One region of the Lutispora sp. QWL-02 genome, then DNA from elsewhere that is predicted to be linked to it. Evidence: riboswitches for the same ligand, from Rfam matches in the RefSeq annotation. Region 1 holds a riboswitch; each other region holds the start of a gene.
The links. A riboswitch is a leader RNA that binds a small molecule or an ion and turns the genes downstream of it on or off. The one in region 1 is predicted to bind cyclic di-GMP.
Positions count from the first base shown of each region.

Region 2: another riboswitch for cyclic di-GMP. It lies ahead of AC4HCY_RS17500 (HD-GYP domain-containing protein); the one in region 1 lies ahead of AC4HCY_RS19600 (S-layer homology domain-containing protein).
Region 3: another riboswitch for cyclic di-GMP. It lies ahead of AC4HCY_RS09800 (sigma factor-like helix-turn-helix DNA-binding protein); the one in region 1 lies ahead of AC4HCY_RS19600 (S-layer homology domain-containing protein).
Region 4: another riboswitch for cyclic di-GMP. It lies ahead of AC4HCY_RS05370 (right-handed parallel beta-helix repeat-containing protein); the one in region 1 lies ahead of AC4HCY_RS19600 (S-layer homology domain-containing protein).

Region 1 is NZ_CM177762.1:4,109,305-4,117,538, reverse strand. Features, by position in the region: gene AC4HCY_RS19615 (ferritin) at 1-321, opposite strand, end outside; gene AC4HCY_RS19610 (BTAD domain-containing putative transcriptional regulator) at 591-1,805, shown strand; gene AC4HCY_RS19605 (HD-GYP domain-containing protein) at 1,989-3,431, shown strand; cyclic di-GMP riboswitch class I at 3,464-3,549, shown strand; gene AC4HCY_RS19600 (S-layer homology domain-containing protein) at 3,629-8,234, shown strand, end outside.
Region 2 is NZ_CM177762.1:3,675,207-3,683,440, reverse strand. Features, by position in the region: gene AC4HCY_RS17520 (class I SAM-dependent methyltransferase) at 1-237, shown strand, start outside; gene AC4HCY_RS17515 (GNAT family N-acetyltransferase) at 324-1,061, shown strand; gene AC4HCY_RS17510 (hypothetical protein) at 1,153-1,659, shown strand; gene AC4HCY_RS17505 (hypothetical protein) at 1,700-2,089, opposite strand; cyclic di-GMP riboswitch class I at 2,441-2,525, shown strand; gene AC4HCY_RS17500 (HD-GYP domain-containing protein) at 2,637-3,215, shown strand; gene AC4HCY_RS17495 (hypothetical protein) at 3,359-3,499, shown strand; gene AC4HCY_RS17490 (SPL family radical SAM protein) at 3,827-4,717, shown strand; gene AC4HCY_RS17485 (hypothetical protein) at 4,774-5,502, shown strand; gene AC4HCY_RS17480 (helix-turn-helix domain-containing protein) at 5,662-7,164, shown strand; gene AC4HCY_RS17475 (AraC family transcriptional regulator) at 7,439-8,234, shown strand, end outside.
Region 3 is NZ_CM177762.1:2,104,554-2,112,787, reverse strand. Features, by position in the region: gene AC4HCY_RS09805 (recombinase family protein) at 1-167, opposite strand, end outside; gene AC4HCY_RS09800 (sigma factor-like helix-turn-helix DNA-binding protein) at 730-1,140, opposite strand; cyclic di-GMP riboswitch class I at 1,628-1,714, opposite strand; gene AC4HCY_RS09795 (GNAT family N-acetyltransferase) at 2,238-3,089, shown strand; gene AC4HCY_RS09790 (HelD family protein) at 3,082-5,196, shown strand; gene AC4HCY_RS09785 (EFR1 family ferrodoxin) at 5,781-6,872, opposite strand; gene AC4HCY_RS09780 (class I SAM-dependent methyltransferase) at 7,106-7,945, opposite strand; gene AC4HCY_RS09775 (hypothetical protein) at 8,181-8,234, opposite strand, start outside.
Region 4 is NZ_CM177762.1:1,208,678-1,216,911, forward strand. Features, by position in the region: gene AC4HCY_RS05340 (thioredoxin family protein) at 1-152, shown strand, start outside; gene AC4HCY_RS05345 (ribonucleotide reductase barrel domain-containing protein) at 345-3,791, shown strand; gene AC4HCY_RS05350 (GGDEF domain-containing protein) at 3,976-5,196, shown strand; gene AC4HCY_RS05355 (hypothetical protein) at 5,268-5,516, shown strand; gene AC4HCY_RS05360 (DUF5724 domain-containing protein) at 5,573-5,770, shown strand; partial or broken gene AC4HCY_RS05365 (DUF7737 domain-containing protein) at 5,745-5,897, shown strand; cyclic di-GMP riboswitch class I at 6,132-6,214, shown strand; gene AC4HCY_RS05370 (right-handed parallel beta-helix repeat-containing protein) at 6,325-8,234, shown strand, end outside.

The sequences.
Region 1 (8,234 bases):
TATATCCATTAAGTGATAAATTCTGCCGGTTACAAATTGTTCGTGCTCCAAGCCCGATTTAAACACATCATGCAAGTTTTTAAAATTTGCTTCAGGTTTATCTAAGCCTTCAATGATTACTTCACCATTCATTTTATTTATATAGTCAAAAAACATTTTCGCATGGGCTCTTTCTTCCTCAACCTGTACCTTGAAGAAATTTGCAAAGCCATTCAAATTCAATGAAGCGCAGTAGGCTTCCATGGCAAGGTAAAGGTGGGAAGAGAAGTATTCATAGGTTACCTGCTTGTTCAGTTCTTCAAAAAGTCTTTTGCTTATCATATTTTTGCCTCCTTTTGTGCTTTCGATTATATTTTACCAAATAATAATGATTATTACAAGAGCATAAGTGTTATTTAATGCTTTGCTATTTCTAAAACAATAGGAAAACATTGAAGTTATTTGTAAATATTATACCATTTATGGAGAAAAATATAACTTATGCAGTAAATTATTAAATATTCACTTTTTGTTTATAATGGTATATAATTATACTACTTGTACTATTTGTTAAATTGTGGGCATAGTTGGTGTTTATTGGAGGGAAGTTTATGGAATTATATGTACATACACTTGGAGACTTTGACATCAGCTTTGGAGGACAGTCCTTGCTAAAAGAATCAAGCAGATCCTATAAGTTATATAAGCTCTTTGAATATTTTATAACTTTTAGGGGTAGAAAGCTGCTGCCTGAAACAATAATTGAAAACTTATGGCAGGGTAATGAATCTAACGACCCTAAAAATGTATTGCGCACGCAAATATTCAGGCTGAGACAAATTTTTAAAAAAATACTCCCGAAAGACATAGATGAATCAAAGTATTTTAATATAAGCTTTAGTAATGGATATTACTGTTTTGAAATAGGAGAACTGGCAATACTTGATGTTGCAGAATTTGAAAAGTATATCAGGCAAGGAGACAGCAAAAAATCCGAGAATATAGATGACGCAGTGAAGCTGTACAAAAAAGCACTGAAGCTGTATAAGGGGGCATATTTATCAGAGAACTCCTATGAGGTATGGCTTGTTCCCATAAGAAATCATTACAGCAGATTATATTTGAAAGCTCTTTTTAAGCTTATAGAAATTCTTAAGGAAAAAGAAGAATATATCGGTATAGTTGAACTATGTGAAGAAGCAATTATTATAGAGCCCTATGAGGAAGCTATACACATATATTTGATAGAGGCTATGCTGAAGGTGGGTCAAATAAATAATGCCATGAGTCATTATGAATATATAACTTCGTTACTTAGTAAAGAAATGGGTATTAAATCTTCTCCAGGTTTAAAAAATATTTATAGAAAAATACAAGACTACTATGATGAAAAAGGCGAAACGGACATTGGAAATATTAAAACAAGACTAGAGGACAGCTCCCTTAATGGAGCTATGTTATGCGATACGGATTATTTTAAGTTTTTATTTAATATTCAAAAAAGAAAAGAATTAAGAGATGGAAAATCAGATTTCATAAGCCTTATTACTTTGAGATGTGATGATAAAAACAGATGTGATATAGAAGAATTAAAAAAGAGGGTTAGGATAATGACAGGAGTGTTGGAGAAATCCTTAAGGAAGGGTGATGTCTTTTCCTTCTGGAATGATACTCAGATTATCATATTGCTTCATGATGCAAAAGAAAATAGCTTAGGGGAAATTGAAACAAGAATAAAGAAGAATTTTTCCGGCATAGTTAAACCTGATAGCTTTAAAATAAGCATTGAGTTTCTGCCACTGACCTCAGAGAAGAATGTAGTATAGAAAGTCCTAGAAATAGGACTTTTTTTATTCCTTTTTTTTGTGTAATTCAGATGTGACCGAAAAGAAATCAAAATATAATTGGGAAAGAATACGAATGTAATCCAACTAAACAAATTTTGAAACAGGCGAATGATATAGTGTAATCAATAGCTTGACCAAAATATTGGAGTCAGGGGTGAGAACATGATGGAGTATCCTTCCAAATATGATTTTTTTCTTAGCTTTAAAGCCCTTATCAATGATGATGGACATTTTGTTGACTATATATTGGTAAGCCTAAGTGATAATTTTCAAAACGCTACAAATATAAAGGCTGAACGAATACTGGGCAGAAAAATATCTGAAATAGTATTGGAATATGAAAACGATGTATTTGGGATAAAGGATATTTACTACAACATGATACCAAAGACTAGAAGAAAGTTTGAAAAGCATATATACGAATTAGACAGATGGTATTCAATCAATATTTTTAGTGATGATAGAGACTATCTAATACTTTTTTATAATGATATTTCAAGAATCAAAAAATCAAAGGAATCGTCTGCCGACCACATAAGAAATAGGGGAGAAATATATGATTTAGAGGAGAAGCGGGAGTATTTTGGCTATAAGGATAAATTGACAGGCCTTTACAACAGAGACTTTTTTGATGAGGAGCTTTCAAGACTGGACAGCTTTAGACAATTGCCCATAAGTGTAATAATTGGTGATCTAAACGGACTTAAGCTTATAAATGATGCTTTTGGTCATGACATGGGCGATAAAGCTTTAAAAAGGGTAGCTGAGATAATGAAGAGGGCTTTCAGAAAAGAAGATATAGTCAGCAGGGTGGGGGGAGATGAATTTGTAGTTTTGCTTCCCAAAACTACAGAAAAAACTGCCTTGTCTATAGTAAATAGAATAAAAGAAGACTGCATAGCAAATCCTCTTGACTTTATCAAAATAAGCATTAGCTTTGGAGCAGCAACTAAAAAAAATGGAGAAGAAGACATATTTGAGATTTATAGAAAAGCCGAGGATAGGATGTATTTCAATAAGCTTACGGAGAGCAAAGAAGCGAAGCTGTCAATGATCAAGTATCTTAAGGATAGGCTAGAGGAGATATCCTTTGAAACAAAGGCACATTATGAAAGGCTCAAAGGCCTGTGCCTCATGTTGGCTGATAAGCTGGGCCTGTCTGATATAGAAAAGGAAGAATTAAAACTCCTATGCGAGTTCCACGACATTGGTAAAATCGGTATTCCATCACAAATATTGCAGAAAAAAGGTGCTTTGAACAGTGATGAATGGGAAAGAGTGAGGCGTCATAGCGAGATAGGCTACCACATCATAGGAGCATCGAGAGAGACATTGGCAATAGATGAATTGATACTTATACACCATGAGAGATGGGATGGAAAAGGTTATCCTGGACTTTTGAAACAGGATGAAATACCTCATACAGTTAGAATATTTGCCATTGCAGATTCATATGATGCTATGGTAAATGACAGACCATACAAAAGCGCAATAAATAATGCTGAGGCTTTAAGAGAAATAGAGAGCAAAGCAGGAACTCAATTTGACCCATATCTGGCAAAAATCTTTGTTCAAATGATGAGAAGAGAAGAAGTAGCCATATAAGGGGAATTTAGTTTTTATGCTTAATTTCGATAGAAATGAAAAGGCAAACCTAGCGAAAGTTAGGGACGCAAAGCTATGAATCTAAAGCTTACTAAGCTATGATTGTCAGGCTGCAATGTTATTTAATATTGCAGCCTGATTTTTTATAGAAATATCAAGAATTGCGAATTCAGCTTATTAAAGAAGGAGGTGAAAAAATGAAAGGAAAGTTAAAAAAATCCATCGCATTTCTGATGGTATTAGTAATGATTTTCAACGTGGGCATTGCAGCATTTGCTGATGAAACTATTCTGAGTAATTTAAATCAAACAAAAGGTGATAGCAGCGGAGAGGGAAAGCAGACCACCGTTATTGATGCAGTTTATGGAGGGCATCCGGGAGGCCCTGCGAATCCTATTCAACAACCTGTAATACAGAAGGTCTACGAAATTAAATATTTGCTTAAAGAAACAGATGAACCAATTCCAGGCTTGGATGTGGTAACAGGTTCCGGCGATGTAGGCTCTACTATAGAGATTACTCATCCGGAAGTAGAAGGATACCAGGTTTTAGCTGATCAACCCATTAGTCTTGTAATAAACGAAGATGAAGAATTGAATAAAGTTGTAGTTTATTATGAGAAGATTGAGGCAGTTATCGAGAAACCTATAACTTTAACTTCTGAAATTGATGGAATTACTATTACAGTATCTGCTGATGCCGGGGTTATACCTAATGATACAATTCTTTCAGCAAGACTCATATCTGATAATGAATCTTTGGATTATGTAGAAGCAATTAGGGAAAATGAAGGAATTAATTTAGGACAGTTTCTAGCATTTGATATTACTTTGTTAAGCGGGAATGGTATCGAAATTCAGCCAAATGGAGAAGTATCAGTTAGTTTTTCCGGCGTTGAGTTCACTAATGATTTAGATGAGATTTTGGTTTATCATTTAGAACCTACCATGATTAGCAGGAATAAAACTCAGGAATTTAGAACGATGTCTGTTCCAAAAGCCTCAACTGATGGGATTAGGGTTAACAACATGCCAGCAAGAGTTCATAATGGAGTAGTTAGATTTAGCACAGACCATTTCTCAATTTATTTGGTTGGTACTACTGCAGCGGCAACCTATCAATTTTATAATGGCAGTGATCTAGTAGACACACAGATTATTCTGAATGGAGAATTTTTAGTAGAACCCAAGACTCCGGAAGCATCAGCAGGTAAAAAATTTATCGGTTGGGTTGTTGAAGGTGAAACGGCTCCTATAAATTTTGCTGAATCTAGGAATGTTACAACAAATAGTATTATAAAAGTAAATGCAGTATTTGAAGATGTATGTTATGTATACTTTGTCTATGATGGTAATGTAATAGCTACAAAAGAAATTGAACCTAATACAAATGTCGATCCTTCAAGCGTTCCTTTGGTTGTAAATAAACCAGGCAAAGCATTTTCACATTGGTCAACAACTATTGATGGGACAGAGTTTGATTTCAGCACAATAATTACACAAGATACTACATTATATGCTGTGTTAGCAGATCGTTGGAAGGTTACATTTGATACTCAAGGCGGAAGTGCTTTATTACCTAAATATATCATAGGTGGATCTTCTATAGGAACAATTGAAGCTACAACAAAATCCGGATATACATTTAAGTACTGGTCGCTGACATCTAATGGATCAGCTTATAATCTTAACTTACCAGTCACATCGGACATTAAGCTCTATGCTGTATGGCAGGCTAATACTAATACTCCATATACGGTAGTATATTGGCAGGAAAATGCCAATGATGACGGGTACACTTACAAAGAAACTGCTGCTAAAACAGGGCAAACCGGTGCAAACGCGGGTTATGACTCCAGAAGCTATACAGGGTTTCATCTTAATTCAACAAAGACGAATGCAGTGAACGTCACTATATTGGGTGATGGATCTGCTATTAAGAATGTGTACTATGATCGTGATAGATATACACTCCAATTTAAGAGAAAGAGTAATAATAACGTACTGCTAACATTTAATAGCATTAAACAAGGTGCGAATACTTCATATTGGTGGAATCAGGCAGTTAATGCGTATCCTGCATATATATGGTACACTACTAAAAATGGTAGCACATTCTATACATCGGCACCTGTTATGCCAAATGCCAATCTTACAGTCTATGGAGCAACAGCGGGGAATACTCAGTATGCCATCTTCTATTTGGAAGATGTCTCAGGATATCCTCAGGTACGTGCCCCTTATTACTTTACTCAATCATCAATGTACCTAACAATAGAAGACTATATTGCTATTCCCGGGTTTACTGTAAAATCAACGCCGAATGACGGCTCGCAGTATTCCACATACAATAGTGCTACGGGTAAATATGAGTTTAAAATTAAATACACAAGAAATAAATATAATATTACTTTTCAGAAGAATGATTCAACAGGGAATGCCACGGCTGCGAACATTCCATATGAAGCAGATATTTCCGACAAAGCATTAGGTGAGTACACGGTTGATGTTACAACCCGCAGCAGTGACGGTTATATTTTTAAAGGATGGTATAATAACGAGGCCACGGCGGGCGATGCTTTTGTATTTGCAGGCGCCACTATGCCGGCTGGGAATCTGATACTTTACGCAAAATGGGTTCCTCCGGTTCACAACGCAATAGCTCATGTGACACAAGGAACAGGTGGTTCAACTAATACTTTCACAGTTGACCATGGTGCGACTATTGTTGAAAGTGAATTAATAAAAGACACACCGGAAGGATTGAGTGAAGCTGATTTCCTAGGTTGGTATTGGTTTGTAAATGATACATTTGTTCCATTTGACTTTAGTATGCCAGTTTACGATGATTTAGAGCTGTTCCCTGTGTGGAATGTAAAAATCTACAAAATAACCTATGCTGTAAATGGTGGAAATGGAAGTATTGCTGATCCAAATTCTTACTGTATGGGTACAGCTGCAGTTGTTTTATCGGCAATAAGCATTACACCACCAACAGGTAAAGTATTCATTGGGTGGAAAGAATCGGCAAGTGGAAAGATTTATTATCCAAATGATAAGCTTACTATTACCGAAAATATGATCTTGACCGCTCAATGGGGAGACATAGTACCAGAAACAGAGTTAACCTATGATGCAAATGGCGGTGTAGGTGGTCCGATAGTTGTTCCCCTAAAAAATAATGCGACACATGAAGTTTTGGGAAATACTTTCATTCGTGAAGGTCATGAATTTATAGGATGGAACACTGAAGCAGACGGATCAGGAACAAGCTTTAGTCCAGGAGCCAGTATAATTGTTGGAAATGGAGATCCAGTTCCAAATGTGCTTTATTGTCAATGGGTAATAAACAAATACACAGTAACCTATACTGCAGGTGAGAATGGAAGCATAAGCGGTACAGCTGTTCAAACAGTAAGCCATGGAGAAAGCACTACGGAAGTAACTGCAACTCCAGATGAAGGCTATCTATTCGAAAAATGGAGCGATGGAAACATTAACGCAAAAAGGCACGAAGGAAATGTAACGGCAAGTGCAGCCTACACAGCAAACTTTATGAAGGATACAAGTAAGTGGCATAAAGTTACCTTTAATTCCGGAGGCAACGGAATATTAGAAGGACCATTAGAATTCACTGATATACTGGATGGAACTGCCTGGGAAGATGCAGTGACAGTACCTGGATATGAAGCAGATCCAGGGTATGCGTTTGATAAATGGGTACCTAAGTTCCCAAATTCGGTAACACAAACTGCAACCTATACAGCAGTATTTAAGAAGGATGATACTCAAAAGTTTGGCTACACAGTAAATTACTATATAGATGGAACGACAAATGCAGTACCTGGGATAGCAATAAATCCATATGTAGGGACAGCTCCAATAGGCACTGCAGCATTGCCAACTCATCCGACAAGCGACCAAGGCTATATAGTAAAATCAGGACAGCCAACAACGATAGAAGTAACAGCAGATGGGTTAGCCGAAGTTAACGTATACTATGTAGTAGACGAAGATCAGCAGTTTAATTACACAGTAAACTACTATATAGACGGAACGACAAATGCAGTACCTGGGGTAACGACACCGGTAACCGGAACAGGATATGTAGGTCAGGTAATAAGCATAGCTCATCCTTCAGTAACCACCGGATACAAGGTGAAGGATGGTCAGCCTGGAAGCTTGACAGTAAGTGCAAATGCTGCCAACAATGTTGAAACAGTATACTATGTAGTAGACGAAGATCAAAAGTTTAATTACACAGTAAACTACTATATAGACGGAACAACAAATACAGTACCTGGGATAGCAATAAATCCATATGTAGGGACGGCTCCAATAGGCACTGCAGCATTGCCAACTCATCCGACAAGCGACCAAGGCTATATAGTAAAGTCAGGACAGCCAACAACGATAGAAGTAACAGCAGATGGGTTAGCCGAAGTTAACGTATACTATGTAGTAGACGAAGATCAGCAGTTTGGCTACACAGTAAACTACTATATAGACGGAACAACAAATGCAGTACCTGGGGTAACGACACCGGTAACCGGAACAGGATATGTAGGTCAAGTAATAAGCATAGCTCATCCTTCAGTAACCACTGGATACAAGGTGAAGGATGGTCAGCCTGGAAACTTGACAGTAAGTGCAAATGCTGCCAACAATGTTGAAACAGTATACTATGTAGTAGACGAAGATCAGCAGTTTGGCTACACAGTAAACTACTATATAGACGGAACAACAAATGCAGTACCTGGGGTAACGACACCGGTAACCGGAACAGGATATGTAGGTCAAGTAA
Region 2 (8,234 bases), 430 kb from region 1:
GAAAATTGTTTTTATTTTTCAACTTACGATGAAATGGAAGAAACTATGGCCGGTTTTAGTGCAGAAAAATTAGAGCATGTTGGAACCGACGGGATAGTTCACATGATGAGGGATAATATAAATGCTTTAGATGAGAGTGAGCTAGAGAAATGGTTGGATTATCACTTTATGACATTTGATAACCCTTCTCTCATAGGATATAGCTTACATAATTTGTACGTGTGCAAAAAGAAATAGCATTCCATATAACAGAGGTTTATGGATTTGCTGAATAAAGATTCTCAAAGAAAAAATTTCAATATGATGAGAGGAGAAGAACTTAATTGAACTTCACATTTCAAGATTATTACTATGGCTACTTGAGCATAGATAAAAAGGAACTTGAAATAGGTAAAAGGATATTTAGCTCTGATCAAAGAAATAAACCTTTAAATGGCCAATTTGTACAATACCTGATATCAACACATATAGATGGAAGATTGATTTTTTCAGTAGCACCTCAATATTATGATGATTTATTTGAGTTTATTAAAGGACAAGCTGTTGACGATGCAGATGAGATAATTGAGATGCTTGACATTTTTTTCAGCAATAAATTAGAAAGCTTTAAGTTGAGGAAGATGTATAGATTAATTCCTGGCGAAGATTATGATATATGGAGTTCATCGAATTCGTCTGCCGTGAAATTAACCAAGGAAATTTTCATGGAGGCTTTAGAAAATATAGATGAAGCGGAGAAAACGGAAGCCTGGGAGAGCAAAAAAGGTGAAATCTTAGAAGGCAGGAAGTTTGTTGTACTTGATGGTAAGAAAGTCGTATCCGCATGCAAAATTTCTGATATAGATTTTGGCGGAGGGAATATTGCTGTATGGACTGATTCGGCTTATAGGAATAAAGGATTTGGAAAAGAAGTCGTGACCGAAGCAGTGAAATGGTGTGTCAATAATAGCATTCTTCCTATATACTGGGTTGATGCTGAAAATACTGCTTCAATCAGTCTGGCCAAGGGTTTAGGCTTTGAAGTCAAATCTCAGGAGGTTGTTGCTTCGATAACATTATAAATTCTTGTATAGGGATCAGACCTTACAGAGCATTGCTCTAAATTAGTGTTTTATGCGGATAAGGATGATTTATATTTTTCGAGGTGAGGATATGAAAAAAGTTTATGTTATTTTTGCTGTATTTTTATTGCTGCTTGGAATTTCTGCCTGCTTCAGATTCTCCATCGTCGGAGTAAACAGAGACGGGCTTGAGGGCGATGCTCGTAAATCTCAAAAAATAGATGATAGCTGGCAGGTATCCAAATCTGTGACGGACGATCTTGGTGCATTGCTGTTTTATGATAAGCATTTAAATGATTTTACTTACTCCATTTATTTGAACAGAAAAGGATTCTCATTCGGATATTTTTTCCGCTCAGGCGGGGGTACCAGCGGCATTTCCAATGGTATTAGGGCCTTCAATTACGGCAGTTCCATGGCTTTAATTTCCATGAATAAGGTGAATGTGGCCCGAATTGAATGCGTGTCGGAAACTGGTCTAATACAAGACGCCGTTTATATGGTAGAGCCTTTCCATTTGCGCGAATTTGGCGGAACTAAACCAGGCTCACCGGTGTATGTAGAAAAAAGAATTAGAAAAATATTAGCAAGCCCCTAAAAATATCAAATAAATTTTAGGGGCTATAACTATTTTAGAACTATTTACGGAAGTAGCTGACCGGATACTTTTTACCTATGGCGGCATTCGCACCCAAATGAGGATAGTAGTCTTCACTATGTTCTATTCGGCATAGTACAGGACCATATGTTGTTATTTTTGCACTTGTCTCTCTGTTTCCGCAATGACGGCATTCCAACCAAGATGCGCCGTACATTCTAAAGTGATGATGAGGATAATCATAGTAAATACATGATTCTACTGGTATGTCAGGACCACCGGCACAGCTTCCTGTATATCTGTCAGCTTGCTGTTCACAAGAGCTGCATTCATTTGGGTCTTGTCCTGGTATGTTGGCATATGTATTGGAAATAAGCACACATAATACAAGTAGAATGATCAGGAGTTTTTTTGAAATTTTTTTAAACATAATCACACCTCCAAAATCTGATTCATGCGCAAACATGCTAATAAAAAATATGAAAAATATTTAAAGTTTATACCATTCAGTAAATAAAAATACAGTTATCTCTTTCTAAAACTTTATAGTGGCTTACATGAGCAGAAAGCTAAGCTTGCTGCTCTTTTTCATACCTATTTCAATATATGACAACAGCGTACAAAAACAAACAGTTATTGACATAAAAGGTAATTGGAAATATAATGGTAATGTTGTTTGAATAAACAATTCCTTTTCGCAATAATATCAATTCACAGCTATAAACACAGCAGGATTTACAGCAAATGCAATTAAATATTATTTTAGTATTACTGTTATGCTATATGATAATGGCAAACTTATCGAAAGGTAGGGGCGCAAAGCTACGAGTCTAAGGTGGAAACACTATGACAGTCGGGCCGCCAAGATAGAGTTTTTTTAAGCCATGGCCATTATAGCGCCATGGCTTTTATAATTTTAGGATTTTATATAGATACTATATAAGAAAAATGAAGTATAATTTTGAGGTGAATTCGTTGTGTCCAATGATAATGATTTTGATCTGTTTGAGAGCAACATTGATGATCTGCTGAAGCTGCTGAAATTTGATTCCAATACCTACAAGCATTCGATGAATGTAGCTCAATATTCAAAAAAATTTACTGAGCTGCTGGGTGATGAAGTTAATATTAATACGATCTATTATTCCGGCTTGTTCCATGATATTGGTAAAATAAAAGTTGACTCCAGTATACTGAATAAAAAAAGTGAGCTTAAGCCTGAAGAATTTAGCAGCATGATGAAGCATTCTCAGTTTGGTTATAACATATTAAAGCGAACTCATATGCCCAAGGAAATGAAGTTTGCAGCATTCTTTCATCATGAGCGCTGGGATGGAAAGGGTTATCCCTGGCATTTGGAGGCGGGGCAGATCCCTAAAGTAGCAAGGCTTATAAGCATATGTGACGTATTTGACGCATTGACTTCCGACAGACCTTATAGAAAGGCATATTCAATAGAAAAGGCATTAAATATTATGCAGAATTCAAAAGGGCAATTCGACCGGGAATTATTTAAAGCATTTATTGACAACTTGGATTCAATAATCGATAGGTAGGAATTTAATAAATTATCAGGCAGGTGAGAAAAATCACCTGTTTTTACTTTATCGGTATTAAGCATATAGGTTATGACAATCGTAACTGGTATAATAATAGCAAGAACATATAATTTATAATCAAGTGTAATGGAGGGGTTTTTATGAAGTCTGCTGATCTATACCATCGATTGGAACGGGATTTTATCTCGGAAAACATGAGAGATAACTGGGCGAAATACATGGGCGAATTAGAAGAGTATCTTTCTCCTAATTTCAAAGAAAGAATCATTAGCAAAGCTTAGAGAGAATAGAGTATCTATATATAATTTACATGTGCCGTTGGATAACTTCAGCGAATATTCAACAAGCAAGACTTTAGCTGATGTTCTTATTACAGGCATTTCAGCCAACAATGAAGATTACTCAGAAGTTCATGAGCTTGAGCGGAAAAGCCGCATTAATATTCTAGGAGGAACACATTATTCCACTGAAAAATTTGCATGTCAAAAGATGTGTACTTATTTTGAAAAGCTTGGACTCGTCTCTGCCTTTATTGAAGGAGAACCGGTATATGAGGATATGTAAGCTTATTATGTGATAAAAAGTGATTGAACAAAGAGGAGAGCATTATGCATGAAACAGAAGTAAAGGGTATCCTATCAGCTCAAAACGGAATGAATATATACCGCGGCTGTACTCATGGATGCATTTATTGTGATTCGAGGAGCAAGTGTTATCAGATGCATCATGATTTTGAAGATATAGAAGTTAAGATAAATGCGGCAGAACTTTTAGAGGATGCTTTGCGCAGAAAAAGGAAAAAATGCATAATCGGCACCGGGGCAATGAGCGATCCATATATTCATCTGGAGGAAAAATTGGGCAACACCAGAAAATGCATTGAGCTTATTCATCACTATGGATTCGGACTGGCTATACAGACCAAGTCCGCAAGAATTCTAAGAGACCTGGAACTGTTCAAAAAAATTAATGAAAAGTCAAAGTGTGTAGTACAGATGACCCTTACTACTTATGATGAAGCTTTGAATAAGGTCATCGAACCCAATGTGAGCACCACAAGAGAACGGTTTGAAGCGTTGAAGATAATGCGCGATAACGGAATCCCTACGGTAGTCTGGTTGAGTCCTGTTTTACCGTTTATCAATGATACGGAGGAAAATATCCTGGGGATTTTGGATTACTGTATAGAGGCGAAAGTACATGGCATCATCTGCTTTGGCATAGGATTGACCCTAAGAGAGGGGAACCGGGAATACTTCTATAAGAAGTTGGATGAGCATTTTCCCGGGATGAAAGGCAGATATATTGAAAAGTACGGCTATGCATATCAAGTAAGCAGCCCTAACAACGGCAAGCTGATGAGCATGGTGAAAAGAATATGCAGATCCCATGGTATATTGTGTGACATTAATGAATGCTTCAGCTATCTTCACAAATTTGAGGATAAAAATGAGTATGAGCAATTGATGTTGCCGGGACTGGATAAGCTGGGGGAATAGGTTGAATAAAGTTATCTGTGTTAAAAAATGCTGTGAAGTTAGAGGGGGATTCTAATATGAACAAGACTGGTAAATGCTTGCTGCTGATTATGGTATTAGGTATGCTGATGATGTCAATCCTGTCTGCACCAGCTATGGCAAACTCTGCGGAACCGCCGTCATTGGTAATACTCGTCATCAATCCGCCGGATGATCTTTCAATTGCATTGGTATCCAATGAAAAACAATCGGAAGCGGTAGTCCGACGGGTTGCATGGGAAGGATATTACGCCTTTTATTCGCGAGATATGCAGGCTGACGGAAAGTATACGTTCAAAGCCGCCACAAACGGGGAGAGCTTTGAATTTACGATCAGCGGACCCTTGCAGCGCTATAATAATGTGTTCACCTTGAATTTATCCACTCAAGAGCTTACACCTGGGAAATATCCGCTTCGCTCAGTGCTCCTGGTCTCAATCCGGTTATTGCTCACGCTTTTGCTTGAAGGCGTGATCTTCATGCTCTTCAGGTTCAGGAAAAAGAGAAGCTGGCTTGTATTTCTTGCTGTGAACCTTGTTACTCAGGGCGTGTTGAATATCTGGCTGAATAGCGGAGGCTCGCTGATGCCTAGCTACTTGATCTTCGCCTTGATCATAGGAGAGTTTTTTGTATTCACTGCCGAGATGATTGCGCTTCCCATTTTCATTAAGGAGCATAAAAAAAGCTATATCTTGATTTATGCTTTTATAGCAAACCTTATAAGCTTAATTGCCGGCGGTTATATTATATCAGTTTTGCCTGTTTAGGAGTGGAGGTCGCTGTATAGGGTTATGTTTTTAGGATATTTATTTAGTTTTGCATCTAAAAAGAACGTCAGAAACGTCGAGCAATGACGTTCTTTTTGAATTATAATATAATCACTTCCGGAAGAAAAGATTAGAGGGGGAGGTAAAATTTTGGATTACATGATCGAAACCTGTGCAATTATTGCTTTCATCGAAGAGCGAATAAAGCAAAAGCTTGAATTTGCGGAACTTGAGAAAACCTTGAATTTTTCTTATCGTCACATCAGAGAAATATTCAAGAAAAAAACCAATATCACTTTATCCCATTACATCGTGGCTCGAAAGATTGCAAACTGTGCATTCGAAATCGCATCAACTAAAAAAAGCCTGACAGAGATAGCTTCTGAATATGGCTTTGACAGTTATGACACATTTACTCGAGCTTTCAAGCGTCAAATAGGCATAAGACCGTCGGAATTTAAAAATTCAAGTTTTATATGCGGAAGAAAGTGTATTTGTACAGGCATATATGCTCCTGCTATTTTAAATCTTGATAATTCAAAGCTTGCCCTCCCAATTTTATCGGAGGTTGATATTGTGAATAAAACTTTAAAAACACAAAACAGCTGCATTCTTTATGGTGTGCCTAAAGTGTATTATGGGCGCAATTATGATGGCGACTGGCAATGCACTCCATTTCCTATGTGTTTGCAGGCTGTTTTGAATTATATGGGGCAAAATGTCCATTACTCGTATATTATGGCGGCTTCCGGTGCATCTTTCCGCTTAAGATGGAAGGAAAGCGGCTGGGATTTAGCCGCTGTAGACATACGAAACATTTACGAAAATCCCGTAATGCCTTTTATACTCTCATTTAAGGCAGTAGGACGAAAGTTTAAAATTTTAGAAAAGGGTACCAGCTCAAAGGACGACTTTATAAGCCTTATTAAATCAGAAATAGACGGAGGACGGCCGATAATTGCACTCGGTGTTGTCGGCCCACCAGAGGCAAGCATTGTTACGGGCTATAAAGACAACGGAGAAGCCCTATTAGGCTGGAGCTTATTTCAGGACAATATGGAATTTGCAAAAGGTCTTACCTTTGATGAGTCGGGTTATTTTATATGCAGCAATTGGTGGGAAAATACTGAGGCGATTATGTCAATAGGAGAGGAAGCCGGTGCGATGGTACCGGTAAAAGAACTGCTTGAAAATGCTCTTTATCTGCTTACTGCTGAAACAATTGATGTATACAACGGTAAATACTGTTCATACTTAGGAGGACAAAAAGCATATTCTGCATGGGCAGATGCAATGTCTGATGATGGAAACTTTTCTAAAAGCACACAATTATCCTTGCTCATAGAGAGAAATATGTGTTTTGTTGATGCTACAGTTATGGTTGGTGAAGGCCGCTTCTATGCTGCTGAATATATAGACCAGCTTGGGGAGGAAAACCCCGGAATCTCAAAGGAATGCAAGAAGTGTGCAGAATACTTCAGGGCTGCAGCCGACTGCATTACCAAAATGCAAGCTCTGATAAAAGGTGATTGTGGTGAAGAAGCTGCTCGAAAACTTGCTGATAAGGAAACCAGAACTCAAATCGTTTCTTTGATAAAAGAAGCACAGCTGCATGAAGCAAAAGCGAGTGATGCGTTAAAAACTATCATCGCCAAGATGTAATATATAAAGCGATGATTTTAATGTAAATGGAGATGAGAAGAAAACATCTTAATGATGGGGCTGTGCATAACAGTCCCATTTGCGGCTCTTTTATCAGCCAGCACAACAGATTAATTGAAGGTCTTGCTTTCAAGATTTGATAACCATATAATGGTATTAGTTAATGCATTCTTGATGGACGAGGAGAAGCCGGATCACCGTCTTTTTTGGTTCGATAAATAACGGGAACGATGAATCTATACACTCTATAATTAATTTGGAAGGAAGGCTATTGATGGAATGGATTGAACGGCTTAATGAAGTGATCAGTTATATAGAAGAGCATCTGGATGACGAAATAAGTAATGAAGCAATAGGAAAGATTGTTGTGTGCCCTGTCGGATCATTTCAAAGGACATTTTCCTTGATGACAGGTATTACGCTTTCAGAATATATACGAAGAAGGAGACTGACAAAGGCAGCTTTTGAATTGCAGTCTACAGATTGTAAAGTAATTGATATCGCAGTTAAGTACGGGTATGAGTCATCAGATGCTTTTTGCGTTGCCTTTAAAAAAATGCATGGCATTACACCCATAGCTGCAAGACAACAAAATATTAAGCTGAAATCCTATCCTTGCCTTGCCTTTGAACTCAGAATAAAAGGAGATGTAGAAATGAATTATCGTGTTGTAGAAAGAGAAGACTTTAGAGTCGCTGGAAAAATTGTAACTTCATCGTTGGAAAACAACATAATACCGGAGTTTTGGGATCAGTGCAAAAAAGATGGTACTGTTGACAGATTGCTTGAAATAGGCGTGAACTCCAGTACTCTCGGTATGTGTTTCGGCTACAATGATGAAGGCATAAACGACTACATGGTTGGTATCGAAACAAGCAATGAGGGTATAGAGGGTATGAAATATGTTGTAGTTCCTAAGTCTACTTGGTTAGTCTTTGAATCCATAGGACCGGTAAGTCCAACGCTTGAAAATACTTGGGGCAGAATATATGGAGAATTCTTGCCTCAAAGCATTTATAAGCAGGCAGCGCTGCCTACAATGGAAAAATATTTTGGCAGTGATGTAGATG
Region 3 (8,234 bases), 2.0 Mb from region 1:
TCCGTCAGGACAATTTTGTCCGCATGCTCCTTTTTCAGCATGATAAAGCTGGCGATGTTGGACGGAGACTTCTCAAAGTAGTATTCCTGCCTCTCACCATCAAGCCCGTACACATATCCGACGACGAGATCCTTTTTTAGCAGTTCTGGTAATACTTCCTTTTGCATATCTATTTCCTCCTTGATATTTTTGTTTTAATCTCAGAAGGATACGACAGGACGGAAAAAGCCCGCCCTGCCGCATAGTTTCCAAGATCAAAAAATGATCTGCTTGTTCTTCATTGCGAATTGACGCTTCTATTCGACACTACTTCCCGAAGCGAAAAGAGCCTTACGGCTCTCAGGGCGACAGCATAAACGGCTTGTGGTCAATAAGCCTCATAGGAATCTTACCTCTCCCAGGATCTCTGCGAGCCGCCCCCATTGCTTGAGTCTGTGGCTGGACGGAAGTAGCATTATCACTGCCCATTTCATTGCGAAACAGTCCACCAAAGACTGTTTTATGACCGGGCGTTCCCGCTCGTCACCTTCGATGCCATCGGTTCGACGGATGTCTTACAATCCGCAGGCAGTCTCCGCGCGCCCGTCAATGTCGCTGCCGCTTTTCACACGGCTGGACAGCTCATGTATTTATGCTGTCGGATATGAAATTTTCAAAGAGCAACAGGGGAATAAAAAAATCCCCTCACTTCTTTAAGGAAAAAAGTGAGGGGCTGGACCAAAAAACTTTTTATTTTTCTAAAATTTTTTTGAGCTGACTCAGTATTCGTTTTTTACGATTGTGTATAGTCATGCGCGGAATGCCAGTCTCCGCAGCCAATTGATGCTCGCTTTTTTCGAGGTAAAACAGCGCTATAATCAGCTGGCGTTCAGCTTCGTTTAGCAGAAGCAGGCATTGCCGGAGCCTTTCAAGCATATCCCGCTGAGTAATTTCATCCTCCACAGAATTCTGTCTTGAGGCTATTATGTATTCCAGTGAAATACCTTTTTCCTCAGCTTCCTCCAGAGAGATGGTATTGTTTGAGTAAAGTTCACCCTCATAAATCTCATGCTCCCTGTGCTGGTAATAAGCCTTATAGACTTCTTTGGTCACAGGGATGCGTTTTTTGTTGACTACCAATGTATATTTTTTCTGCTCCATGAGCTTGTCCTCCATTTCGTGAATTTGAAAATCCGGAAATGAAGAACAAACGGAGGAGAGCGGCATCTTAGGGCAATTCTGTGCAACAAAAAAAGAGCGTACTTACAGACACAACTGTCTATTTGTACACTCTTAGTATTTATTTCATTTTTGATATGCTCTGATGGTTCGTGTTGATGACCGTACTGCCCTAATAAACAGTACAGGCTTTTTTTAACCGTTTACCGATTAAAACAACGCATTCAATGATGTCCGCTTCATCACGCCAGGCCGCTGATCGGCAGCGGCCGTTCGTTTCTTACGACATACTGCGAAAGCATAAAAACGCCCTCCAATCCCGCAAGTCGGAGGGTTTCGTTTCTGGTCATTTAGGCATGTAGACAGACCCGCCAAACTCACGTTTTTTTTATTTGGCGGGTGTCGCCTGATGTTGACCTGTCATATGAAAAAACCTGCCGCAAAAGGGCAGGCTTAGCAAGTAATCCTTTACGGCAGCCAGGCTATCGTAATGCGCTCGCATTTTAGACCCTTGGCTTTGCGTCCTTGTCTTTCGGCAAGTTTGCCCTTACTCTCTTATGGATCTTCCTTGCAAAATTATAACAATATATGATTGTATAGATTTAATAAATATTGCTTTTGTTTTATTTTCTTGCTCAAGCGCCGTAAAGCAGGTAAACGGTTATTACTGTGCAGCCTGCAGTCCCCGGCAGCAAAGTATACTGTGAAATCGTCATCAAGCGGGTTACCGCATGTTTCAATTAAATCGCAATTAAAATTAAAAATAGCATCCTTAATTTTGATATAATTAGCTCGGTCATTTTATCGTGCATGTGTAATATAAGGAAATTATTTAGCGGTTCATGGCAATTAATTTTGATGGATGAAGTTCACTTAAACCTATGATTGGCTCCTTATATACCTGCTTGCCAGGTGTTACATAATCGCCTCACCTATATGTTATTTACTTATTAGAAATCACTTGCAATTTCTATATTATTGAGTAATAAATGTATATACTAACATGCGCAATTTTAATTAAAGGTTAGCAATTTCGTATTGTTATAATCAGAAAACGATTATAACGGAAAGGAGACACTATGAAAAATCTTGAAATAGTGATAGCCGCTATCCAATATATTGAAGCACATTTGACAAGCGAAAAGATCAACCTGGATATTGTTGCCGAGGCAGTACACTATTCGAAATACCACCTCCACCGCATTTTCACCGATACGGTAGGGCTTTCTATACATGACTATACGCAGCGCAGGCAGCTGACTGAAGCTGCGAAACTGCTGGTTTTTTCAGACAAACCCATTATTGATATAGCAATTTTAGCCGGCTACGACAGTCAGCAAGCTTTCAGTAATGTATTCAAGGTTATGTATAAGCAGTCTCCTAACCAATATCGAAGAAATGAGGTGTTTTATCCATTGCATCTTGAATACAACTTCAAGGACCAACACGAATCGCTTGAGAGCACGCGAAAAAGCTCTGTGAGGAAAATCCGCTTTGCCAAAGAAGAGGATATTCCGTTATGGATGGATTTAGTGCTCCTTGTTATTGACGGGTTCCCCTATCTGGAAGAGGATGAGCATTTAACGACTCTAAAACGCTATATCGCAAACAAAGGCGCAATTCTTATGACCGATAATAGCATTTCTATTGGAGGTATGATGATCAACTACGAAACAGGCAGCATCGATTTTTTAGCGGTACATCCGCTTTACAGGAACCAGGGTATTTCTCAAGATCTCTTGAATGTGGCGCTCACCGAGCTGCTGGAGAATAAGGAAATCAGCATAACCACATTCCGAGAGGGCGACAAAGCAGATACAGGATATCGAAAGGCTCTTAAGGAGCTGGGCTTCGCCGAGGCGGAGCTTTTAACAGAATTCGGATATCCGACGCAAAAAATGATTTTACCCAGGGAGGATTCAAATGACTAATGCACAGCAGCTAGACAAGGGCGCATTGCGTACGTCTGTCCGTATAAATGAAAGTAAAAAGCAACCACCAAATGATACTTCAGCTTTTCCCGATGAAATCGCGCATCTTGAGGATACCAGGTTCAAATTGGATGATGCCATAAAGCAGGCGAATGCTTCAGTCGAGCAAATTGACAAAGAATATATGGCTTCTAAGCATTACATGGTGCAGTATCGAGGTGAAATCGATCCACACGAGATGTTCCAAAGTGAGCTTGCATTAAAGCAAATTGACAACCGCGGAGCCTTTGCGGTAAAGATTCGAGATAAACTTTTGAAGCTCCTTGATTCACCTTACTTTGCCCGGATTGACTTTCAAGAAGCATCCCAGGAGACACCTGCCGCCTTTTACATTGGCAGGTTTGCTTTCAGCCATGATAACGAGCTTTTGATTTCGGATTGGCGCTCCCCGGTCGCAAGCATGTTTTATGATTGCGAAGTTGGCCCGGCGGGATACGATGCCCCTATTGGAAGAATCAGCGGCAAGCTGACACGTAAGCGGCAATTTAAAATCAAGAATGGCAATATGGAATACGCGCTGGAGAGCTCGGTTAATATCCGGGATGATATTTTGCAGCGCGAATTGAGCCATACTTCTGACGAAAAGATGAAATCCATCATCGCTACCATTCAAAAGGAGCAAAACTTGATCATCCGAAACGAAAAGGCGGGAACCCTTGTTATTCAGGGAGTTGCTGGTTCAGGAAAGACATCCATCGCACTGCATCGGATTGCTTACTTACTATACCGCTTCAAAGACAGGTTATCGGCAAAAAACGTAGCAATTCTGTCCCCAAACAAGGTGTTTGGAGATTATATTTCCAACGTACTGCCGGAACTCGGCGAGGAACCTATTTATGAGATGAGCTTTGAAGATATTGCCAGGATACAGCTTGATGGCGTCATCCGTTTTGAGCAGGACAAGGATCCTTTTGAAGCAAGCGACCCCAAATGGACAGAACGAGTACGGTTCAAATCCACGCTGGATTTTGTAAAGCTTATGGACGAGTATTTATCCCGGATGCCTGAAGCTGTCTTTAATCCATCAGATTACACTTTCGGCAGATTCTCTGCCGAAAGCGAATGGATACAAAGCCGTTTTGCCGCTTATCATAAATATCCGGTTAAACGGCGGCTTCAAATAATCGCGGAGGATATTCATAACCGTTTTGAAACCGACAACTTCATGGAGGAACCTTTGCCAAAGCCCAGGGCTATCTTAAAAAGCCTGACCACGATGTTGAAGGTTAAGAATACTCTAGCGCTCTATAAAGACTTTTATAAGCAGATGAATATAACCGATAAATTTGTGATGCCCGCAAAAGAAATCCTCGAATGGTCTGATATATACCCATTTATCTATTTTTACGCCGCTTTTGAGGGCTTGCAGGAGAGCCGGGCTATTCGCCATCTGGTTATCGACGAAATGCAGGACTACACACCGGTTCAATATGCGGTGATAAATATCCTATTTCAATGTCATAAAACAATTCTCGGTGACTTTGGACAGTTTATTAATCCAAATCATTTGCACACGCTGGGAGACCTGCGTGTGCTATATGAAGGCTCGGAATTTATTGAGCTTAACAAGAGCTACCGCTCAACCTATGAGATTATTACATTCGCCAAACGGATTAAAAATATTGCAGCCCTTGAAGCGGTCGAGCGTCATGGAGATGATCCCAGCCTCATATGTTGCAGTAATGAGCAGGAAGAGCTGGCGCAGATAATGGAGAATATGGACTCATTTCAGAATAGCGAGAATGTGACCCTTGGAATAATCCTGAAAACGAACGGCGAAGCTAAAGCCCTTTATGATTCGCTGTCTAAAAACTACGAGGTTCACTTAATTTCACCGGAAAGCTTGAACTTCAAGAACGGCATAACAATTACCTCAGTCCAAATGTCAAAAGGCCTTGAATTTGATGAGGTCATCATTCCTGCGGCTAATGACCGTACTTACTTCAGCGAATACGACCGAAGCCTTCTTTATATTGCTTGCACAAGGGCAATGCACAGATTATCTCTAATATATGCCGGTGAATTGACCCATTTAATTGGTCCATAAGACAGAAAACCAGTTTTTCTACTCTGGTCCCTATATTAAGAGTCCTGAAAAATCAGCCAAAGGCCTAAAACTCAAGCCCGTCCCTTTAGGTATCGGGCTAGCCACCTTTTTTCACAAAAGGCAGCAGCTTCTCGCCAAGATATTTGGGGTTAAGCCCGAAAAAGTTACAGGGCCATTCATAGCATAAAAGTGACTGTCAAAAACCCGAGTACACACATCATAATATTGATTGAAATAAATCATATCATACATAAAAATTGACTTGGAAATGAAACGTGTCTTAGCTATAATATAAAAGATAGGGGGGATGTACTATAAGCGATTTGCATTGTTACACAAGAGCAATCCGGCATTTATGAAATTAAGAATATTGTTACTGTTCCTGAATATCAACGGAAAGCCTGTTGAGAATATAATTCTTTCAAGGCATAAAAGACCGCTATAACTGTGTCAATTATAATAAGAGCTATCCATTTAAATGCTTCATAAACACATCCCTCAAAAAATCTTTATAAATTCTAACATGTTAACCGATATTACATTTTTCTACGAGCGTCTAGACTGCAGATTCCATCCGCATGCTCTCACAATTCGTTTTCTGACAGGCTTTTTTTATCCTCCACAATATTTATTAGTGTTGTGTCAGGCTCATGATACCTACGATAAAAGTGTGTAAAAGTTGTGTATGTAAAAAATTTATTAACTAAAGGAATTTTAATAAGCCAGGAAAGAATGAAGTATGCTGCAAAAAATGAAATCAACATGTAAATATAACTAAGCAGTATCAGAAAGAAGAAAAAATAATTTTCAATTGGTATTATTTTACTTAATCCATTTAATACATTGAAAGGAACTGGCAGAGTTGCCACAAAATATAAACCTATTGCAAATGAATGGCTTGCTTCAACTGCCTTATTAGGACAATAGCCCATACATCTCATACAGCTTTCACATGCAAATGTCCAATAAGGACGTAATTTCTTACTCCCTACCATTCTTATTGCCTGAACTGGACAACTCCTAGCGCAAAAACCACAACCCGTACAATTTCCTGAAGCGAAGAACAATTTCGATAGGAAAAATCGACCTATGACTAAATAACCTAGAGAAACAGGACTTAGTATAAGACCTAAAATCAAAAATATAATTCCCCTGTAGGTTTTTTTCCCTTCAAAAATCCTTTTCATAAAAGAATCTGTCTTAACCTTTGCTCTACCAATAATAAATCTGGAGTTTTCAAGATTTATACCCCAGTGTAAAGACATCCAGTTTGATGGCATGTCAAGGCCCATGATTCCACGAACAATGTAACCCTTTAAAAGTAGTATGAGTGCAATAAGATAACCTGCTGTACCTTCGAGTCCTGGAAAAGGAATCGATGCAATTATGCTCCCAGCTCTAGTCGCCACTACAAAAGCATGTTTTCCATTTCCATGTGGCAAGTGTAAAACATACCGAATTACCTGCCAAGGCGCTGTAAAGCCATGTGTTGGGAAAACTACCCCGACCAAGTTTTTGGCTTTATCTCCCAACTCTGATTCTTTATAGTATTTTGATATCTGATGTAGCTTTGAGGTTATGCCTTTTTTGTTGGCTATTTCCTCCATCCATGTAGCCGCTCGATAAGAATTTCCTGTTCCACTCATGAAGTATATTACCATTGAACTATACTGCATACTTTGCCCCCCTACCAAATAAAGGACCCAGCCATCGTCTTGCGCACCCGGGACTCCCGACGTGTTTGTCCCGCCAGGGCTGGAATACCCCAACAGTTTTCCTAACCGCACCCTCGCGGGGAATCCTCGTGTTATATGACGTTTCCTGCCCGCGAAGCCAGAGCACCATGGACGGCACACTCTATAATAGACAGCTCCTAATCAACTATATAGTTGCAGCGTGAGGGCAGTGTTTAGGCGGAGTACTCCTTAAGCACTTTCTTCTTTTTAGCTTCTATGAACATGACATCATTACTTGTAAACTCGTTTTCAGCTACTAATTTATTATTAATTGATAGTAAAATAAACCCATTATTATTTAATACCTCTTTAATACTATCTTCTGTATAGTAATGATCCCAGGTAATATACTCCCTAGGGCTTTCCCCCTCTTGAATTATTATTGTCCGTGACCCCCAAGCCTTTTGATCTATAAAATGCTTGACTTCTTCTAATATAAAATGAGGTTTATCACACCAGAATCCACCTTCATCTGAATAATGCCAATTTCTAGTTTCATGCATATTTTCACATAAGCCAGTTTTGAAGACATCGAATATAAAAATACCTTCATCCGATAGCGCACAATTGATTTTTTTGAGAAAAATAGACTGTTCTAAAGATGTTAGTGCACCAAAATCACAATAGATACATAAAACAGCATCGTATCCTATGCCAATATCATCTTTAATATAATCTGCACAATGATAATCTATCTGAAGATTATCTTCTATTGCTTTCTTTCTGGCGTAGGATAATGATCGTTGTGATATATCTATTCCGGTAACTAAATATCCCATTTTTGCTAACAATGAAGTATACAGACCGGGACCACAGCCAAGATCTAAAACTTTTCCTCCTTTAGGAATCTTTTTTATTATCCAATCAATAGTCTTTCCTATTGTTTTAATATTTCTACTTGCAGCATCATTACCAAAGTCAAGGTGAGCATCTAGCATATTATTTGAAATATATTCATCTGTCCAAATAAAGTGACCACTTCTTTGATATAGCTTTAATTCATTAAGAATCAATTAATATCTCTCCTTTCCAACAGTTTGCGCCAGTACTCCACTAATGCATTTCTGGAATAATACCCCTTGCCTATAACAAAACCGTCCAATTTCTATCTCTGTACAACTTACCACCCTCATTCGTATCAGTTTTAGCACATAATATATAAATAATCTATGTGTGCACAATATTTCTAATTCTCTTGTATAATATTTATTTTGCCTCCTTAATTTAATAGAATGTGTAGATAGGAACCTACAACATTCTCCAGAATAAATTAGTTTCAGCGATAAGAAAACTAAGGATGAA
Region 4 (8,234 bases), 1.6 Mb from region 1:
ATGTTAAAGGAGCATTTATAGAAAAGATAGAAATGGTAAAAACCGCCGATATTGAAACCCTGGAAGGCTCAAAAATCAATATGAAATATAAAGCAGGAAAGCTTATTCCTGAGACTGCTGAAGGATTATTGAAAATTATTACTGGCGCTTAAACAGCGCTAATTTTTTTCTAAATTTTTCTAAATGATGATAAACAGAGTATGCTTATCAAAATAGGTAGAAACTAAGCTAAATTAATATAATTAGTACTAAAGACATTTTGTAGTGATAATTTGCTTATGATACAATATATAGTGCTTAATGCAATTATTTATACTATAGATTGTTAGGAGGTTGAAATTTCGATGATATCGGATAATGGGATCAAGGTATTGGAAAGACGATATTTGGCGAAAGATGAGAAAGGAAATGTAACAGAAACCCCTGAAGATTTGTTTAAAAGGGTTTCTTCATTTATAGCCGGTGCAGACAAAATTTTCGAGCCGGATAAGGATACTAAGGAATTAGAAAAAAAGTTTTATGATATTATATCTAATCTGGAGTTCTTACCTAATTCACCTACATTAATGAACGCAGGAAGAGAATTGGGCCAGCTTTCTGCTTGCTTTGTTCTTCCGGTGGAAGATTCTATGGAGGGCATATTTGATGCCATAAAGTATGCCGCTATAATACATAAAAGCGGCGGAGGCACAGGCTTCAGCTTCAGCCGTCTAAGAAGCATGGGCTCTGCCGTTAACTCAACAGGGGGAGTAGCTTCGGGTCCTATAAGTTTTATGAAGGTTTTCAACTCTGCTACTGAGGCCGTCAAGCAAGGAGGAGTACGAAGAGGCGCCAATATGGGCATATTGAGGGTTGATCACCCTGATATACTTGATTTTATACAATGCAAAAAGAATGATAAAGAGATCACTAACTTCAATATAAGCGTCGGTATAACTGAGAAGTTTATGGAAGCGGTGGAAAAAGGCGAAGAATATGAGCTGATTGAGCCCAATACGAAGGAAGTCAAGGGCAAGCTCAAGGCCGGCGAAGTGTTTGAGCTTATAATAGATATGGCCTGGAATAACGGTGAGCCGGGTATCATCTTCTTGGATAGGATGAACAGGGATAATGTAGTGCCTGAGCTGGGAGAAATAGAGAGCACCAATCCATGCGTTACAGGCGATACATGGGTCATTACAAATGATGGGCCCAAGCAGGTTAAAGATATATTGGGACAAAAAGTTAAATTGGCTTTAAACGGAAATTATTATGATTCCGATAGCAAAGGCTTCTTTAAAACAGGAAATAAGGATGTTATCAGGATATCTACTGATAGAGGCTATGGAATTACTGTGACAAAGGACCATCTGATCCGTACTGTCGATAAAATGAACCGGTTTAATATTGAAGAGGTATGGAAGCCGGCAGGTCAAATAAAGCCGGAGGATAAAATAATCCTATCAAACAATAGAGGGATAAAATGGATTGGCAAGGGAAGCCATGAAGAAGGATATATTTTAGGTGTTTTATTGGGAGATGGCACATTAAAAAAAGACGGAGGAATAATAAGTGTCTGGGGCAATGATGAAGAAGCGGAATCCCTATTAAAGGCAGTTGGTGAAGCAGCTTTTACATTACCTCATCGTTCAGATTTCAGGGGTTTTCAATCTGTTATTGAGGAAAGAGAAGAGCATCGGGTTAAAATGGCTGCAATAAGAGACTTGGCTGCAGAATATGGCATTATGCCGGGCGAAAAGAAGCTGAACCCCGAGGTCGAAAAGGCCGGCTATGATTTTTATTGCGGATTGTTAAAAGGCTTATTTGATGCTGATGGCACAGTTATGGGTGCGCAAAACAAAGGCGTATCAATAAGGCTGTGGCAGAACGACTTAGATGCTTTGCATATAGTACAAAGAATGCTTGCAAGATTAGGTATTGCTTCACAGATATACCCTGATAGGAAAGCATCTGAACAGAAGCTCATGCCGGATGGAAAAGGCGGAAGCAAAGAATACGGGATAAATGGCGGACATGAATTAGTATTATCAGGTGACAATTTATATATATTCCATGAAGTCATCGGATTTAACAATAGCAAAAAGCAAAAACGGCTAAAGGAAGCTTTAGGCAATTATAAGCGTGCCTTGAACAGAGAGCGCTTTGTGGCTTCGGTGAATGAAATCACTGAACTAGGCCCATGCGATGTATATGATGTTCAAGTACCCGGCATAAATGCTTTTGATGCCAATGGAATTTACGTACATAATTGCGGCGAACAGCCATTGCTGCCTTATGAATCATGCAACCTAGGTTCAATAAACCTTGTGGCATGCATTGGCAGAAATAAAAAAGGAAGCTATATCGATTATGAAAAGCTTGGAGATCTTGTGGATACCTCAGTGCATTTTCTTGACAATGTGATAGAAGTAAATAAATATCCTTTGATCAAAATTGACGAGATGACCAAGACTACAAGAAAGATCGGATTAGGGGTAATGGGATTTGCCGACATGCTTATAGAGCTTGGAATCCCTTACGATTCGGAGGAAGGCATAAAGACTGCCCAGAAAGTGATGAGCTTTATAAATGAAAGATCCAAGCAAGCCTCAATGGAATTGGCAGAAGTGCGCGGAACATTCCCCAGCTTTGATAAGAGCATATTTGCTGAAAGGGATATGAAGCTGAGAAATGCCACAACAACTACTATTGCCCCTACAGGTACGATATCAATAATCGCAGGAGTTTCCAGCGGCATTGAGCCGCTCTTTGCGGTATCCTTCATAAGAAATGTTATGGATAATGATGAATTGCCCGAAGTAAACCCGCTGTTTGAAAGGGTTGCAAAGGAAAGAGGCTTCTATAGCGTAGATTTGATGAGAAAGATTGCTAAGCTGGGTTCAGTAAGGCATATTGAAGAGATTCCGGAGGATGTGAGAAGAGTATTTGCAACAGCTCATGATATCGACCCGATTTGGCATATAAAGATGCAGGCTATGTTCCAGCAATATACAGATAATGCTGTATCAAAAACTGTGAATTTCAGGAACGAGGCCACAAAAGAGGAGGTAAGAAAGGCTTATATACTTGCATATAAACAGGGATGCAAGGGCGTTACAATATATAGAGACGGAAGCCGGGACTCTCAGGTGCTGAATATCGGATCGGTCAATAAAGAGGCCGGCAAATCAGCAGAAAATGTTATCGATGAACAAAAGAGCCTTAAGGCTAGAGTAAGGCCGGATGTGACCATAGGGATAACCGAAAAGATTAAGATAGGCTGCGGTAATTTGTATGTTACAGTTAACTCTGATGAAGGCGGTATTTGCGAGGTATTCGCAAATCTGGGAAGAGCCGGGGGATGCCCGTCTCAATCAGAAGCTACCAGCAGGCTTATATCTATCGCCTTAAGAGCAGGCGTTGACATCAAAGAAATAATAGAGCAGCTTAGAGGCATAAGATGTCACTCTACTCTGCGCCAGAAAGGCCTCAAGGTTTTATCCTGCCCGGATGCAATAGGCAGGACTCTGGAGAAAGTATTGAACATGCAGGTGGAAATAAAGGATATAGAGACTATAGATGAATTGACTTCAGCCGTGGAAGAAGAAAGCAGCTTGGGCTGCGGAGGCAATTGCTCCTTATGCTCTGTTCAATGCAGCCACAGTACTATAGCCGCAAGCGAAACCTCTGCCACTATTGAGGGAAATATTGATTGGTCCAACCTCAAACACTGCCCCGAATGCGGTTCCAAGATCCAGCATGAAGGCGGATGCATGATCTGCATGAACTGCGGCTTCTCAAAATGCGGCTAAAACGCGTTTGAATATATCTATTTGAGTATATTAACTACCCTTGGGCTTATGTAAAGCCCAAGGGTAGTTTTTTGGATTTTTAAGCGATTAATAAAGGAAAATAGGTTTTAAGAATTCAATCTTTGATTGATTATAACCGATAATATTTTTGGACATAAAAATATTCCGGAAGGAGTCATCAACTTTGAAGCTTAAAATTAAAACAATTTTTTCTGCCTTATTGCCTTTTATTTTAATTATTTCAGCATATATTTTTTTTACAAAGACTGACACGATGACAGAGCAGCAATTAGATATTATAAAGCTTTCTCCCTATATTACATTTCTTATAGGCTCTGCTATAGCTTTGAAATTTAACCGCAATCGGGAATTTTTCACATTAATAATCCTTACCCTGTGCTTTATTGCCATTAATTATATTCAGGCAAATATCGGAAAAACAGCGGCTAAAGATATTTACTCAATAATTTGTATATTGATTCCCATAAATATTCTGATATTCTCTTTCTTAAAAGAAAGAGGAGTATTAACTTTATGGGGGCTTATTCGTATTGGTTTTATTATTTCTCAATTATTGTTTTCTTATTGGGTGATCAATTCGGAGCGAAGAGATATCCTCGGCATGCTTAATAAAAGCATATTACCAGCCAAACTCAGTTCTATAACCTCAATATCTGAGCCGGCTCTTGCAGCTTTTTTCATAACTTTTATAATACTTGTGCTCAGGCATATTTTTTATAAATCCTCACAGGATATTTACTTTGCAGGGGTGCTATTTGCATTGTTTTTTGTGCTCTATGATTATGGCAACAAAATACTTCATCCAATATTTTTAACAACGTCAGGAATCATTCTCATAATTTCGATAATCCAATACTCTTATTCCATTGCTTTCTATGATGAACTCACAGGATTGCCATCGCGCAGAGCCCTTAAGCAAGATATGATGAAGCTGGGCGTTAATTACTCCATCGCTATGCTGGATATAGATTTTTTTAAAAAATTTAATGATGCTTACGGGCATGATACTGGAGACCAGGTTTTAAAGCTGGTCGCTTCCATTATAAAGGATGTCAGTGGGGGAGGAAAATCTTTCAGATACGGTGGAGAAGAGTTTACAATTCTTTTTCCGGGCAAGGCCATAAATGATGTATTGCCACATCTAGAAGAATTGAGAGAGAAGATTGCAAAGAGAGGGTTTGCAATACGTGGTAAGGATAGACCAAAAAAGAAGCCTAAAAATAGAACCAAAAGCTCAAATGCATCAAAGCTGATTCATATAACAGTAAGCATAGGAGCAGCACAAAAAAACGAAAATTGCAAAATTCCGGATGCTGTTTTAAAATCTGCAGATAAAGCATTATATCGCGCAAAGAAAAAAGGCAGGAATTGCGTTTGCAGATAGCCGGTATTTCATAAAGTTATATGCTAGAATATACTCAAATATAATTATATAACCAGTAAGGAGATATGTGTGTGAAGCTATATGTTAACGTAAAGCAAGCAGGGTCCCGTAAAAATTATATTTCTAAAGAAGAAATACATATAAGCAGCCGACCTTCCACCTTGCGCCAGCTAATAGCTGCAATCGTGAGCGAAAATATAAAGAGTTTCAACAGTAAGGTGAAGGGCGGCACACTTTTGAATTACCTGACAAAAGAACAAATCGGCGAGAAGCTTGCAGTAGGCAAGGTTTCTTTTGGCGAGGCATACATCAGGCTCTAGAGTCATACAACAAGCTTGGGGATAGAAGCTCATCAGTAAGAAACAGTGCTTTCGCTATAGTAAATAAATTAAATTTGAATAAAGAAGATTATGCCTTGATAGAAAATCTCTTGCAATACAAATCCGGAGAGCAGTCTTCAAAGGATTTGTCTGCTTGTGTTAAGCGCTTGATCGACAGCAATAATGAAAATAAGAGACTGGCGGCAATAGATATAGTCAGTATTGAACATATTGCATGTACACTCCCAGCATAGAGGCAGGATATTCCTTCCCTTTGTTGATGAAGATCCAAAAACTGCGGAGATAATCTCAAAGATTGTACTTTGGACAGAGGATGGGAGGCTGAAAGATCCAAGTATATTGAATCAGATTAATAAATAGAACAGAAAAGCAATAATGGCACTACATATTGACATCAATTCCAACGAGTTCAAAGAATATGAGAAAGAAGGGAAAAACTAAAATATGTAGAATATTTCTATATATAACGCATTAAATATTTTACAGCAGTAAGCTTACAAACTCTTAGTCCCGAAACTCTGCAATCGTTATCAGTCAGTGATAAAAGCTATGTAACGTATTTATTGTAACTTATATAATTAAAATATATGATAAATTTGAAAAGAGCAAACTTATCAAAAGATAAGGACGCAAAGCCACGGGTCTAAAGAGCTTTCCATGATAGCCGGGCTGCCGAAATTTATGCACAGAAATACACCTGCGCTTTTTCGGCGCGGGTTTTTTTATGTGATAAATATTTTGGAGCAGGGGCTTTGCGGAAAAAGATTACTATATTAGGAGGTCGCATATGAAATTAAAGAGGTTTTTATGTAAGGTTTTAGTTTTAGTTATAATATTGGTTAATTCAACATCTGTAACTGTGCTGTCTGATACCACCCGTGACAGCTTTGTTTTGGACTATGGAACAATTGAAAATATTAAAAGAACGATGCATATAAAAGAGGGCGTTTTTCCAAAGGAAATCAAAGAACAATTATCAAAGAACATCGTAGAGATTGAAGCCTGTGAGGGTCAAGTCAGCAGAGCAGTCAAGTCAGGCACGGGAATTCTGATTGGGGATAAAGGGGTCGCAGTTACAAATAGAAGCCTGCTGGAGGGATGGAGCGATTTCAGAGTCAGCAACTCTCTTACCAGAGTAGTGGCTAATATAAGCTCTGAAGCTGATATGGCAGTGCTTGTAAGCAAGGCGTACAGCAATAAAAAAGGCTTGCAGATAAGAGACTATAAAGGCTTGCAAGCCGGGGAGGCCCTTTATTCCATATCATGGCAGACTATGGATTATCCCATAGCAGACCCGGGAGAATATATTGGACTAAAAAAGGTTGGAGCGGTAGAGTATATATGCATGAAGGGCGCAGGATACTTCGGTACTGCAGGTGCGGTTTTGGTGGATAAGGAGGGCAAAGCGCTGGGCATATCTGCAAATGTATCGGAGGATGAATATACTTATTATATCCCATTTTCCAAGCATGAAAACTTAATGAAAGATAAGCATGTAAGCTTCCTTTCTGACCTCGGAGTTCAGGTGGAGGATACTTTTGATGATATGGAGCTGAAATTTGAAAGCTCAAGCATTTATGACGGCAATAAACTAAAGGTAGTATATAATGTCATCACTAATACAAAAAATTATGAAGCCTACAGGAAAAAGATAGGAGAAGAGGCTTTTCAAAATAAACTGGGTGATTATTTTGAAAAGCTCATCAAGAGTAAGGCTGATATATACGGCATAAAGGACTATGATTATTATCTCAATCTCAGATATTACATATTGGCTCAGGAAATAAGGAACGGGCAAAGCATATCAAAAGAATGGTCCAAATCACAAAACCTAGATACATATATGCAAAATATTATAAATAAGAATGGCGAGGCTGCTATGGCTGACAGCAGCATAGTGGTTGATAAATCCGGTAAGCTCAGCAAAATAGCAACAATAACCGAAGCTCTGACAAAGGCAGCTCCGGGCAGCAGGATAACAATTGAGCCGGGGATATATAATGAAAGCCTTCTTGTCAATAAGGATGGTATAGAACTGCATGGAAAACCAGGAGCAATAATAGAAGCCGAAGGCGAGAATACTTTGACAGTAAGCTCGGACAAAGTGAAGATAAGTGGAATAGAATTCAGAAATAAGAGCAAGGACAGAAGGGAGATCATTTATATAAGCAAGGGCAGCCCCATTATATCAGATTGCATAATAAACGGTCCCGCCGGTGCAGGGATAAGGATTGACGGAGACTCAAACCCCGAAATAGAAGGGAATATAATTAAAAATTGCATGGATGGAATTATAGCAGCTGATAATTCCGGTATCGTTGCTAGACATAATTTCATCACTCAAAGCAAAGAAAGTGCAATAAAAGTAAATAGCAGCGGGAAGGTAATTATTAAATATAATTATTTGAGCAAGAGCGGGCAATATGGAATCACAGCAGACAATGCAAAGCAGCTGACGATTATCAATAATAATATCGATAACAATCAGTTAGCTGGGATTAATGTTAAAAAGGGATATGAGCTTCAAGCTGTAAACAATAGAATATTTGATAACGGCAATGGCATTGAACTATATGAAGCCCCAAAGGCAACGATAAAGGGCAACATTCTGGAGTTTAACAAGATGAATGGTATACATGCAGGTCAAAGCACTGCTGCATATATATCTTCGAACTATATAAGCTGTAATAAAATGAG